3 regions of the Methylophaga thalassica genome follow, and region 1 is predicted to be linked to each of the others. Evidence: riboswitches for the same ligand, from Rfam matches in the RefSeq annotation. Region 1 holds a riboswitch; each other region holds the start of a gene.
The links. A riboswitch is a leader RNA that binds a small molecule or an ion and turns the genes downstream of it on or off. The one in region 1 is predicted to bind cyclic di-GMP.

Region 1 (4,237 bases):
ATCACCGTTCTGTTTTGCTTTTTTATCGGTGGGTATTTTTCACTTCTCAACCATTTTGCTATTGGTGGTCACAAATGAAATTTTTAACAAGCGCTTCAAGTACGTTCGTTACGCTCACTTGAGACGACGCAATAAGTGCGTCGCTACTTAACCAGATCGTTGGGTATAAAAGAATATGGATGTTCTATCACACAAACAATTGTTAATAGCTACAATTTCACTATTTCCATACTCAATAGTCGGATTTTATGTTGTCTTACGTTTACTTAATGTAAAAGAAGAACTGCTAAAAAGAAGTGTTTTTCTATCATTACTGTTTACCGGTCTTTTGCTTTTCATACGTGTATCACTGGCGCTTACCATTCCAATTCTTAGTGGCTGGGCAACTGTAATTACTGCAGTGGCGTTTGCTCTTATCATTCCTAAATATCTAACTCTAAAAAACTGGCAAGCAATAGCTATACCTTTTGGCGTGTACGTTTTTGCTCACTTATTCTTAGCTCTGACGTTAATGGCTGTTTTTAATCTAGTTGCTAGATAACAAGGTCTACAAAACCTGATATTTAGGGTCAGTGTAAAAATCGGACCTTCTTGATTTCTTGCAATTCGTTACTGACTCATACACCTCATCAATTTACTAAATGAAACTCATCACTGAGTTCTCAGTCTGTACTCGTCTAAACATCAATTTCCCACTGAGGAGGAGAGTTTATGGATTATATTGGTCCCGTCAGCTCTGCTGTTATGGCCATTATCTGGCTTGTCTATCTACAGTTAATTCTTAGTCAATATCGCCGTAATAATCGGCCATATCTTATTTTTCACCATGCTCAAAATGAAAACCCCGATGCTTTATGTTTATTAGTGAATATGGGGGAGCGACCTGTTCATGTGGTGTGCGTACAAGCCGTGATAAAAATGACGTCCGGGGAAGAGCATAAGCTTGCTGTGACGGAGTTTGAACGTATTAATGTGACCGAGCAGGATGTGCAGCAAACATTGCGTCAAGGACCATTGCTGAATGGCGGTTATCTGATTTTGGGTACGTTTCAAGACATTATTCAAAAGACTCAAAATGAAATAGGTTTAAACGCTTCACTGGAAGACGTTGAGTGCCTGGAGTTAAGAGCGGCGGTAATTCATGCGCCAAGTAAACACCCTGTTGGGGCGAAGCGCGCATTTGTGTTGAAGCACAATACCGGCACTTGCGTTTATCCAAAAGACATCAACACGAGGCAGATGGTAAAGCGTAAAGACAAACAAGAAGTCGCGCAGTGGATAGAGTCAGAGCTCCACCCACGTGAGAATAATGGATAGTAATAGTGATAAGCGCGACGGTTCTGAGTTGGGTGCCAGCGTTGATTCAGTTTTTGTTTGCTGTGGTGGCGATGCACTTCATTGCCAGGCGGATGCAAGAAGCCATCTTTATTGAGAATCTCTCTTATGGTGAGGAAAAGTCGGGACTACTCGCTCTCTGGTTTTGGTCATTTTTCACTTTAGCTTGCTACGTTATTGTCGTGCTGAGTTTGATTTATCTACTTGATACATAGTTGTATTCCTGACCAGCTTTGCCCGTTCAGATTGATGTCGATGGGGCAATCTTAATGCCGTAAATCGCCAAAACCGACGTTTGTCTGTGCTTTCTAGTACCAAGGTACAATTGTTTGAGATATAAAAGCGATTTATTCTATACCTGTAATAAATTGATTCATCAATAAAGCCAACCTTGGTGTGAGCCAAGTACGGAAAGCTTCAGGTCTTTATGAGTAGTGGATAAAGATGGCTGGGTTGCACAACAACAAAGGCTTATGTAATGAAGTTATTTAGCAAAAATCTATTAATTGCACTTGGATTATTAATCATGGCGCCGTTGACTGCTAATGCAGCAACTGTCCACCTTGATGCAAAAACTAATACTAGTTCAAATGCTGTTGAGCTAAACCTGAAAGCAGGTACTTATTCAATAAGCCCATTCAAAGATGATACATACACAGCGTGGAATGCTTGGGGTAAAGTTCAAGGTTGTAGTGCTGATGGTACAGGTTGTTCTAAAGGCTGGGTTAACAACTACTCATTCACTACACCGTCTGGTACCACTAACATCATCACTAGTGATACTAATAGATATAAGACAGCGGATTTAGCACTGCTGAATGCGCTTGGTGCAACATTTACACTGTTATCAGATGCCACAGTTCAGTTCTTCATCAATGACAGTAATTACGGTGACAACATCGGCGGCATGTCATTAAACGTGTCAGCTGTGCCAGTTCCTGCTGCAGCGTTCTTATTTGCTCCTGCATTATTAGGTTTCATGGGCTTACGTCGTAAAGCTCAAAAAACAGTCGCTTAATACACAAACTGTTAAACCGATAAAAGCCGTAATGATTAAGTTCATTACGGCTTTTTTATTGCCTGATTGAAATATATGGCAAGATGATATGGCAAATGAGCCGTTTACTTTAAAGTCTAGAGAATAATATTCACGACGTTGGTGTAGAGATGATCGTCATTCACCCCCAAGAGTTAATTATATGAACATGGATCAGCCCGATGCCAACTCAGGCTATGCAGAAGAAACATTAACCTTTGAACAAACAAGCGAATTGCCAGGAAAGGTATTACTTGAGTTTGGTGCGCCCTGGTGTGGACATTGTCAGGCAGCAAGTGCGGCCATAACTGAAGTCGTTAATGAGCATGCGGATCTGAGCCATATCAAAATCTATGACGGCAAGGGCAAACGACTGGGCCGTGGGTTTAAGGTTAAGCTGTGGCCAACATTGATACTACTGCATGATGGTCAGGAAGTAGGCCGCTTGGTGCGGCCATTACGTGCTGACGAGGTTCGTGACTTAATGTCAAAACGCAACTGATGTTGTTACATAGTGGATGTTTTTTTCACTTTCTCGTCTCGCATTAACCATTCATTCAACCATTCAAGCCCGCCTGCTGTAACAATTGCTTTACCAGACATCAGATCATCAAGATTTTTAATATGTTTCTGATAAACCGCCATTTCCGTTTTGGGTATAGATTTCAGCATCGGTATTTTGGCGGTGATGGGGTTAACGGGTTTGTCATTGATGTGCAGTTCATAATGTAAATGTGGGCCGGTACTTCTCCCAGTGTTACCTGACAATGCAATGACTTGACCACGCGATACTTTTTGCCCTTTGCGAACAAGAATTTTGCTCAGGTGCAGGTATCTCGTCGAGAAGGCGCCAAACTCTTTAATCACCACATATTTTCCTGCATAGCGATGTGTTGCAACACGCAATACGACACCATCACCTGTTGAGATAACTTTAGTGCCAACAGGTGTGGCGAAATCAACACCGTTATGAGGTGAGACTCTTTTGGTGACAGGGTTTAAACGTCGAGGATTAAAAGAAGAGCTGATTCTGAACCGTTTTTCTGTCGGATAGCGGAGCAGTGCCGGTGTGAGGTTCTCACCATTTTTATCGTAGTAAATGCCATCGGTGTGCAGATAAGCACTTAGGTCCACTTTCTTACCATTAAAACGGATAGCAACAACGGTGTTATTGCCAATAGGCGTGTCATCGATGGTTTCTCGTTCCATCACCACCTGGAATTCATCACCAGCACGCAGATCTCGGCGGAAATTAATTTTGCTTTGCAGTAATTTTCTCACTGTCATGATGGTTTTATCAGTTAGGCCAGCATCGACAGCAGAAAGATAAAAACTGCCTTCAATCGTGCCTTTTAACACTTCTGTTTGCCATGATGTGGGTGTTAATTTCTCATCGTGAATGAAGTTGTTGTCATCACTTCTTTGATAAATGACCGTCTTTTTGGGATCAACCACCAGGGCTAACTCGGTGAGGTTGTGTTCTTTGTCTAAAGTAAAGATAAGTTGCTGGTCAGGATGTAAGACATCTGCATCGAGATACGCTTCATCGGCTTCGAGTATGTTGTAGAGCGTATTGATAGGAATGTTTAACTGATTGAATATCGTTTCAAGACTATCGCCGTCTTTTACCGTATAGCGTATATCCTGAGGTTGAGGCTCTACAGGCTCAACAGAAACTGGCTGTGAGTTCTCATCAGTGATGTGATTATTATCTGTATGACTCGAACTATCATTTGCAGCTATTTCAGCAGGCTTACTGTTATCTGATGTTATTTCTGTTACTTCAGCATTGTCACCTGGCTTATCACTAAAGAAATAGTTAAGAAGAGCAATCAATAAAATGATGAGTCCGACAAGGGTTACAGG
Region 2 (4,237 bases), on a different contig from region 1:
GTGGTAGTCTGGTGCTTGATATGCAATTTAAACAAATGGATAGCTTAGAGCTAACCATGATTCTGGATACCATTCCCGGCATAGTCGAGCATGGGATTTTCAGTGACACCGCATCAGCCATTTTTATTGGCGGTGAATCTGAGGTGGAAGAACACTGGCGATAACGTTAGCCATCAGTGAATGAGAAAGGGGAGTGAAACTCCCCCAACTCAAACATTTGTGATGTTGCTTAGGATTTTTTTAGTTCATCCAAAATGGTTTCTGCTTTAGATTTACCAAACTCGCCTGAGCCTTCAACGCCGATATAAGTCACCACACCATCTTTCAGGATGCAGGCAAAGCGATAACAACGTACACCCATTCCTCCGGCAGTTAAGTCTCTATCTAAGCCCATGGCTTTGGTCAGCTCGGCACTACCATCAGCCATCATTCTGACCTTGCCTTCATTATTTACTTGTCGGCCCCAGGCGCCCATGACAAAAGCATCGTTAACAGCCATGCACCAGATTTCATCGGCGCCAGCCGCTTTGATCTCATCTGCTAATCGGATAAAGCCAGGTAAGTGTTCTTCAGAGCAGAGCGGGGTGAATGCACCCGGAACACCGAAAAGAACAATGGTTTTTCCTTCAGTCAATGATTGAACATTCTGTGGTTGAGGGTTGACAGGGCAGCCACTGCTCGCTGAAAAATCAACACACTCAGAAAGTGTCGCTGCGGGAATTTTCTGTCCAACTTCGATTGTCATAATTGCTCCTTAATCCGTTATTTTTATTTACAGGGTGTCTAGCATAAGGCAATCGCTAACAGATAAAAACACTATGAAACATGCGGTTTTATGAGTTTGGAATTGTGCTGTTGAGTCGATATCATGGTAAACACTAAATTGAATTAAAGGGATATAAACACATGGCTGAAAAACAATTACGCTGGGGAATTTTAGGTGCTGCTCGTGTTAACGAAAAACTACTGCCCGCTATTGTTGAAGCAGCTAATGCGGAGCTGATAGCTATTGCCAGTCGTCGTCCTGGGGCGGCGGCAGAAGTTTTGCAAAAACTGGCACCACAACAAACGGCGGTAGAAACGCTGGATGATCCGGAAGCATTACTTTCTCATCCAAATATTGATGCCATCTATCTACCGATGTCGAATGAAGAACATGCCGAGTGGGCACTCAAAGCCATCAATCATGGTAAACATGTACTGATCGAAAAACCTATGGCGCTGACAGTAGCCGATATTGACGCCATTGAAGCCGCTGCAAAAGCAAATAATGTAACAGTCATGGAAGGCTTTATGTATATCTTCCATCCTCAGCATGAGCATGTAAGACAGTTAATTAATGACGGCAAGGTCGGTGACGTGCGTACGGTAAAAACGGCGTTTGCATTCCCTATGAAACCGGCGCGAATGTATCGTATTGACCGTGACATCAATGATGGTGGCGGCGCTATGTGGGATATTGGTCCTTACGCCATTCATACGGCAAGATTGTGGTTTGATAATGAGCCTGTCGCTGCTATGGCAATGGCTAAGCTTAATGACAGTGGTGCTGATGTCAGCTTAAGTGGCGTGTTTGATTTTGCGGATGGTAAGTTTGCTCACTTTGAAATGAGCTTTGAACATGCCAGACGTAGCGAATATGAGATTATTGGTACCAAAGGTGGCATTAAATGCCACACGGTTTGGCAACCTGAAACGGAAGAAGCAACCATAAGCTGGTGGAATGAGAATGAAGAACAAACCGTATCAATTCCAAAAGCCAATCACTTTAATCTGGAAATAGAGTATTTCTCTGATTGCATCTTAGAGGGGAAAGCCCCCAAACTGACATTAGCTGATGCCAGAAATAATTGTGCTGCGATTTGTGCCGCGCTTGCTTCGGTGAGGGAAGGGAAAAAAATTCACTTATCTGGTTAGCGTTTGACCGTTATTAATAAAAAAGCCGTGGGAGAACACCACGGCTTTTTTATTGTTCAAGTTTATTTTACTCTGCGGCGAAGGCCCATAAAACCTAAGAGAGCTGGTGCAAACATAAATGCTGCAGCTGGAACCGGTACTTCTGATGGAACATTAACTTCTTCAATCCCCGCGTATAAAACACTTTGTTGACTGTAGTTGTAAAAACCAAAAGAACCATTACTGAACGTGCCTGCAATGCTTAATTCTTTAATACCGTTTACGAACACTTCGACTAAAGAGGATGTAAATATAATGTCAAAGTCGTATGTGGTGTTATCTAACCAACCTGTATTACCTAGATTGGTTGCACGGGCTAACTCGGTGACATTATTCGTTGGATTGTGAGCCCAAGCCCCTGAGTTATCTCCTAACTGTCCACTTACACTGGATATTGCAAGGCCTTTTTTTGCTGTACCAAAATAAGACTGATCAGCTTGTTTCCAGTCTATAAGCAGATAATCAGCCGATGAATTTGTTAGATCGTTATTGTTATAGCCTAATACAAATCCAATAAAATCATCGTCAGAAGTTGTTTGAACAGTAATTTGTCCTGATAATGCTGTACCTTGGCTATTTTTATTATTGTGGAATACAGTAGGGGCGTTATTAAGCGTTTGCTTTACCGCATTATTGCCCGTCTGTAATACCCAGTTTCCATTTCCATTGGCTTGCCAGGATGATAAGTCGACAGGTTGGGGGGCTGCCAGTAACTGTGTTGAGATTGAACATAAAGCTAGGGTTGTCAGAATGATTGTTTTCGCATATCTACGCATGACATTTTCCTTTAATAATTAAGTGAAAATGCAACTCAGCCATCTCAACTAAGTACATCAGCCGAGATCTGTAGCTTTCCGTACTTGGCTCGCACCAAGGTTGGCTCCGATAATTACGTGGCTGATGATAAAATCAGCACACATAATCATAGTCCTAAGAAGATTTTTAAGGAATAGCGAATGTCAATAATTTTTACAAATATTAACAAAAGTAATATTCCAAAGGTGCAAAAAAGACTTAGTGGGGGAATTGTTTGTTTTTTTATTGAGTTTTATATATCTAGATCGGGTTGAGAATCACGCTATGTTTCATTCTTACATAAGATAATTCATAACCAGTTCACATATTTATTGTGATACCTATCACGTGATCACATTAATGCTGTGAGTGATATCTCAAATTTGACTACTTGATGTGGTTAGCATGTCTCTTGATTTGTAATATCAAGTCGTCTGAATGGTTCAGACAAACGCATTATTAAATGTCTTAATAATGTAATTTTTTTATAAAGCCAAACTCGTCGTGAGGCGGGGTCGGAAAGCCACGGGTCTCTGGTTTGATTGGAGATGGCTGGGTTGCATTGCTTCATATATTAAATAGGAATTTATTATGAAAAAAGCGATGCTATTTGTTGTAGCTCTTTTGTTTTCGGTCGGTGTTAATGCCGCTACGTTATCTATGTCTGGTGCTGGTTCTTCTTTTGACCAGGATGTTGATGTATCAAACGGTAGTGTAGTTTTAGGTGGTGGCACTGTAAGTGAAGGACCTGGTACATGGTTCTCATACTTTGATGTTAGTACAGACTCAGATACGGCTGTTAAAATTGAGTGGTCGTTTAATCCTACTAGTTCATTAGCAGGTGCGACATTACGATTTTATAACGGTGTTGAAGAAAAGCTGTTTAACATTACCGGTGACTTTAGTTTTACAGCAATGATTTACCAAGGGTACACAGCATGGGTTGACATCAAGGATGCAACTAGAAATGTATTTAAATATGATGTTTCTGTGTCAGCTGTGCCAGTACCTGCTGCGTTGTTTTTATTCGCACCAGCCCTATTAGGTTTCTTGGGTCTGCGTAGAAAAACAGCAGTAGCTGCATAAAACTTGAAGTAAAAAATCAAGTTAACAATTGTTAGTTAGATTGAAAGGGGAACTTCGGTTCCCCTTTTTTATGGCTAATAAATATTTTCTTTTTAAAACAAGCTCATTTGCTTTGTTGGTTTATGAAATAAGTCGGTTCTCAGAACCGCTGGAGACTTGTTTAATGAGTATTTCTTGACCGCAACTTCGAATCGTTTTTTGATCATTTCTGCATAGAGCCCCTGACCTTCAAGTCTGTAACCAAACCTGGGATCATTTGTTTTGCCATTTCTGGAGTCTTTAATACGATTCATGACATGCTCTGCCTTGTCAGGATAATGAGTATGTAGCCAATCATTAAAGAGGGGGCTGACCTCTCTTGGTAATCTAACGAAAATATAGTCTATATTTTCAGCCCCTG
Region 3 (4,237 bases), on a different contig from region 1:
AGACGGTGGGAGTCATCACACTACCTGATGATAAATGGGCAAGACGTATTAGTGGTACCTATAGTAATTATTTAAGCAATCAGTATCCCTCGCGAGCACATTTAATTCTCACTGAAATACCTGATTCATCTGCTTATGTGGTAAGCATAAGAGCACCCAAAATACGTCAAGAAGGAGCTGATTATATTGCAGGTCAATTTGACACTGGGGGAGGTAGAAAAGCTGCTGCAGGTATTAACTGCTTGAAAGAAGATGAGTTGCCTAAATTAATCTCTGTTCTTGAAAGCTATTATAAGAGCGAAGCGAATTAATCCCGCATCATTTATACTTAAGGTATAGATGTTACTTAATATCAATAAATACTAATAAGGTAAAAAGGAACAAATGGCTCAAGGCAGGATAAGACAGTATGATGCAAAAATTAATGCGATATCACGCCTGATTGATAGTGGCATTATCCTGCTTACCTTTTTAGCCTTATTTGATATTTTTAAGGCGGGATGGGATGTCCTTTATATATGGAGTCTCTTATTCGCTATTCTATTGTTTAACTTTTTTGCCGAATCTCAAGATGCTTATCGTTCATGGCGAGGCACTGCATTGAGAGAAGAAGTTTCGGCAGTTATGTTTTCATGGTTTACCAGTGTTTTCATTCTGGTAATGATTGATATCTTTTTCATTCACTCTGGTAGTTATCTGGATAGCTTTGTTTTTTTATGGTTTTTATTGACGCCAATTGAATTAATTTCCTGGCATGCCATTGTGAGAACATCGTTGGCAATTCTCCGGGCTCGCGGAGTCAACACCAGAAACGTTGCTATCGTTGGTGAAACAACTTTGGGAAAACGTCTGGAGCGTGCATTTAATGAAATGGACTGGTCAGGATTCAGGCTGGTAGGTTATTACGATGACCGCTCACAAAAACGTGTCGAAACGGAACCTAACTTAGTCGTCACCAACAAAAACGTGGGTGATTTCAATCAGCTGATTGAGGACTGTAAAGCAGGTAAAGTGGATACGGTGTATATCACTCTTGCTATGTCAGCAGAGCATAGAATACGGCATATAACCGAGCTATTGGCAGACAGCACCGCCTCAGTATACTTAGTACCAGACTTGTTCACGTTCAATCTTCTTAATTCACGTTGGGTGGATTATCAGGGCATTACGGCTATTTCAGTTTATGAAACGCCCTTTGCTGGTATCGATAGTATATTGAAACGATTAGAGGATATTATCCTCAGCTCCATTATTCTGATGATTATCGCTATACCCATGTTGATTATTGCAGCTGGGGTGAAGTTCACATCTAAAGGACCTGTATTTTTCAAACAGACCCGTTATGGTGTGGATGGTGAAAAAATTAAAGTATGGAAATTCCGTACAATGACTGTCACGGAAGATGGTGAAAAAGTCACGCAAGCTCAGAAGAATGACAGCCGAATTACGCCTTTTGGTGGTTTCCTGCGTAGAACCTCACTTGACGAGCTTCCACAATTTTTTAACTCTCTGGGTGGGTCGATGTCCATCGTTGGACCACGGCCACACGCTGTAGCGCATAATGAGCAATATCGCGCACAGATTCAGGGATATATGCTGAGGCATAAAGTTAAGCCGGGCATTACCGGACTAGCACAAATAAATGGTTTTAGAGGTGAAACAGATACATTGGATAAAATGCAGGGACGTGTGCATTATGATCTCAAATATATTCAGAACTGGTCGCTATTACTAGATCTTGAGATTATTTTTTTAACGCTGTTCAAAGGGTTTGTCGGTAAAAATGCCTATTAATTGCCCGTTTAGTTTTAATTAGTAATGTTACTTACTAAATATACTTGTTACTTACCTTGAGACACAGTATTATATACATACTGTTAAGGTATCGGTGTAAAGCATATACACTAGATAATACTAGTTATCATAAGTATCTTAATAGCAATCAGAACAATAGACATCAACGGTGATGGCTTTGTAGCAAGATCATATCTGGTCTTACACAATGTCGACGTGTTTGATGTTGTGTAATTAAAGCCAAACTCGTCGTGAGGCGGGGTCGGAAAGCCACAGATCTTTAATGCTATATTTTAAAGATGGCTGGGTTGCATTGCTTGTTTTTTCGAATTCTTATGCATAAGGAAATTATTATGAAAAAAGCGATGCTATTTATCGTAGCTTTATTGTTTTCAGTAAGTGTTAACGCCGCGACGTTATCTCTGACTGAAGCTGGTTCAACTAACGCAAGTCAAAGTGTTGATTTATCTGGCAGCTCAGTTGTTTTAGCTGGTGGTACTGTCTCTAAGAAAAGTACTTGGAGTTCAGCGTTCTCATTAACTACTGACACAGATACACCTGTTGTAATCGCATGGTCATTTAACCCTGCAATTAAAGGTGCAACATTAGTTTTTGCTACATTGGGTGACACTGTGTCATATGCAATTACTGAAGACTTCAGCTTCACAGCTATGTTGACAGCAGGTACTAGCTACATCCTGAGTATCATTGATGCGACATCAGGCGTAGTTAAATATGACGTTTCAGTATCTGCAGTACCTGTTCCAGCCGCATTATTCTTGTTTGCCCCTGCTTTATTAGGCTTTTTGGGTCTGCGTAGAAAAACAGCTGTTGCAGCATAAAAACAATGTTTTTGATAAAAAAGGGAGCTTAGGCTCCCTTTTTTATATTCATTAGCGAATTGATTTTAAATTCCAATAGCAAAATTGTACCAAGGTACAATAGACACGGGTGGACAATGCTCCATATCATTCACTCATCTGACAAAGTCAGATAGGTGATTATCATATCTTATGGATATGGTAATTTAACAAAAGCCAAACTCGTCGTGAGGCGGGGTCGGAAAGCCACAGATCTTTAATTTAAAGATGGCTGGGTTGCATTGCTTGTTTTTTCAACTTATGCATAAGGAAGTTTATTATGAAAAAGGCGATGCTATTTTTAGTAGCTCTCATGTTTTCGGTTGGTGTCAATGCCGCCACATTAACTCTTACTGGTATCGGATCAAGTGGCGCAACACAATCTGTTGATGTAAATAACAACAGTACTGTACTCGCTGGTGGTACTGTAGGTGAGGTTGGTAACTGGTATTCACAATTTGATCTTACCTCTGATACAGCTACCAACGTGAAAATTGAATGGTCTTTCAATCCATTCACAGCTTTAACAGGCGCAACAGTAAAATTCGGAGAAATCACCGGCCCTAACGGTAGTTACTTACCAGGTGCACAAACCTTTGTTATCACTGGTGATTTTAGTTTCACTGCATTTTTAGCTGCGAACGTTTTCTACGGTTTAGATATTATTGATGCAGCCTCTAACATCTTAAAATACGATGTGTCAGTATCTGCTGTACCAGTACCAGCAGCATTATTCTTGTTTGCTCCTGCCTTATTAGGTTTCTTGGGGCTTAGAAGAAAATCAGCAGTTGCTGCATAAGAATTAAGATTTAAGTTAACAGTAACTTAACTGTCACAAATTGAAAGGGAGCAAAAGCTCCCTTTTTTTTTGAAAAATAGAGTGTTAATATCAAAATTGAATGTCATTTATAGATAAGGATTTTCCTCATGCCAAAACGCTTCATTTTATTCTGTATTGTCTTCGTTTCACTGTTTTCTTCATCCGTATTTGCTGCCGAACGTTATTTGTTAAATTCAGGAGACGTTTTAGACATTTCTGTATGGAATGAAGAATCTTTGCAAAAACAAGTAACGGTTTTACCTGATGGTGTTATTACCTTTCCACTAGCAGGGGAAGTTGTCGCTAAAGATAAAACGGTGGCAGAGGTAGAAGAAGAATTAACTAAAAAACTCAACGAATACTTGGCTGATCCGGTTGTTACAGTTTCTGTCACTAATGTTGAAGGCAATAGGGTCCATATTTTAGGAAAAGTACTTAACCCAGGTTCATTTGTGATGAATCAACCTTTAGATGCCATGCAAGCTCTGAGTTTAGCGGGTGGATTATCGCCTTACGCAGAAGAGAACAATATTATTGTGCTTCGTAGAGATGGAACTAAGCAACAAGTTCTGCCCGTAAAATACGCTGAGATAAAAAAAGGTAAAGAATTGAAGACAAACATCACTCTAGAGAGTGGTGATGTGATGATTGTTCCTTAGCTTGTGGTTGTGGCAGATATTTAATGAAAAGAACTTTATCTCTAGCAATATTATTATCGGTAGTCGGGCAAGGATATGCTGCGGAATGGGGGATTGACTTTAAT

Region 2: linked by a shared signal. The riboswitch ahead of QQL60_RS07610 (PEP-CTERM sorting domain-containing protein) and the one ahead of QQL60_RS02540 (hypothetical protein) in region 1 are both predicted to bind cyclic di-GMP.
Region 3: linked by a shared signal. The riboswitch ahead of QQL60_RS08605 (hypothetical protein) and the one ahead of QQL60_RS02540 (hypothetical protein) in region 1 are both predicted to bind cyclic di-GMP.

Annotation. Positions count from the first base shown of each region.
Region 1 is NZ_BSND01000003.1:497,871-502,107, forward strand. Features, by position in the region: gene QQL60_RS02520 (hypothetical protein) at 1-78, shown strand, start outside; gene QQL60_RS02525 (hypothetical protein) at 176-541, shown strand; gene QQL60_RS02530 (hypothetical protein) at 712-1,317, shown strand; gene QQL60_RS02535 (hypothetical protein) at 1,323-1,550, shown strand; cyclic di-GMP riboswitch class I at 1,710-1,796, shown strand; gene QQL60_RS02540 (hypothetical protein) at 1,814-2,353, shown strand; gene QQL60_RS02545 (thioredoxin family protein) at 2,535-2,873, shown strand; gene mepM (murein DD-endopeptidase MepM) at 2,879-4,237, opposite strand, start outside.
Region 2 is NZ_BSND01000005.1:83,613-87,849, reverse strand. Features, by position in the region: gene rpiA (ribose-5-phosphate isomerase RpiA) at 1-164, shown strand, start outside; gene QQL60_RS07620 (peroxiredoxin) at 230-745, opposite strand; gene QQL60_RS07615 (Gfo/Idh/MocA family protein) at 907-1,917, shown strand; gene QQL60_RS07610 (PEP-CTERM sorting domain-containing protein) at 1,980-2,732, opposite strand; cyclic di-GMP riboswitch class I at 2,759-2,847, opposite strand; cyclic di-GMP riboswitch class I at 3,234-3,316, shown strand; gene QQL60_RS07605 (hypothetical protein) at 3,343-3,837, shown strand; gene QQL60_RS07600 (PA0069 family radical SAM protein) at 3,930-4,237, opposite strand, start outside.
Region 3 is NZ_BSND01000005.1:299,603-303,839, reverse strand. Features, by position in the region: gene QQL60_RS08615 (DHH family phosphoesterase) at 1-311, shown strand, start outside; gene QQL60_RS08610 (undecaprenyl-phosphate glucose phosphotransferase) at 385-1,794, shown strand; cyclic di-GMP riboswitch class I at 2,024-2,110, shown strand; gene QQL60_RS08605 (hypothetical protein) at 2,148-2,636, shown strand; cyclic di-GMP riboswitch class I at 2,821-2,899, shown strand; gene QQL60_RS08600 (hypothetical protein) at 2,935-3,453, shown strand; gene QQL60_RS08595 (polysaccharide biosynthesis/export family protein) at 3,582-4,133, shown strand; gene QQL60_RS08590 (porin family protein) at 4,157-4,237, shown strand, end outside.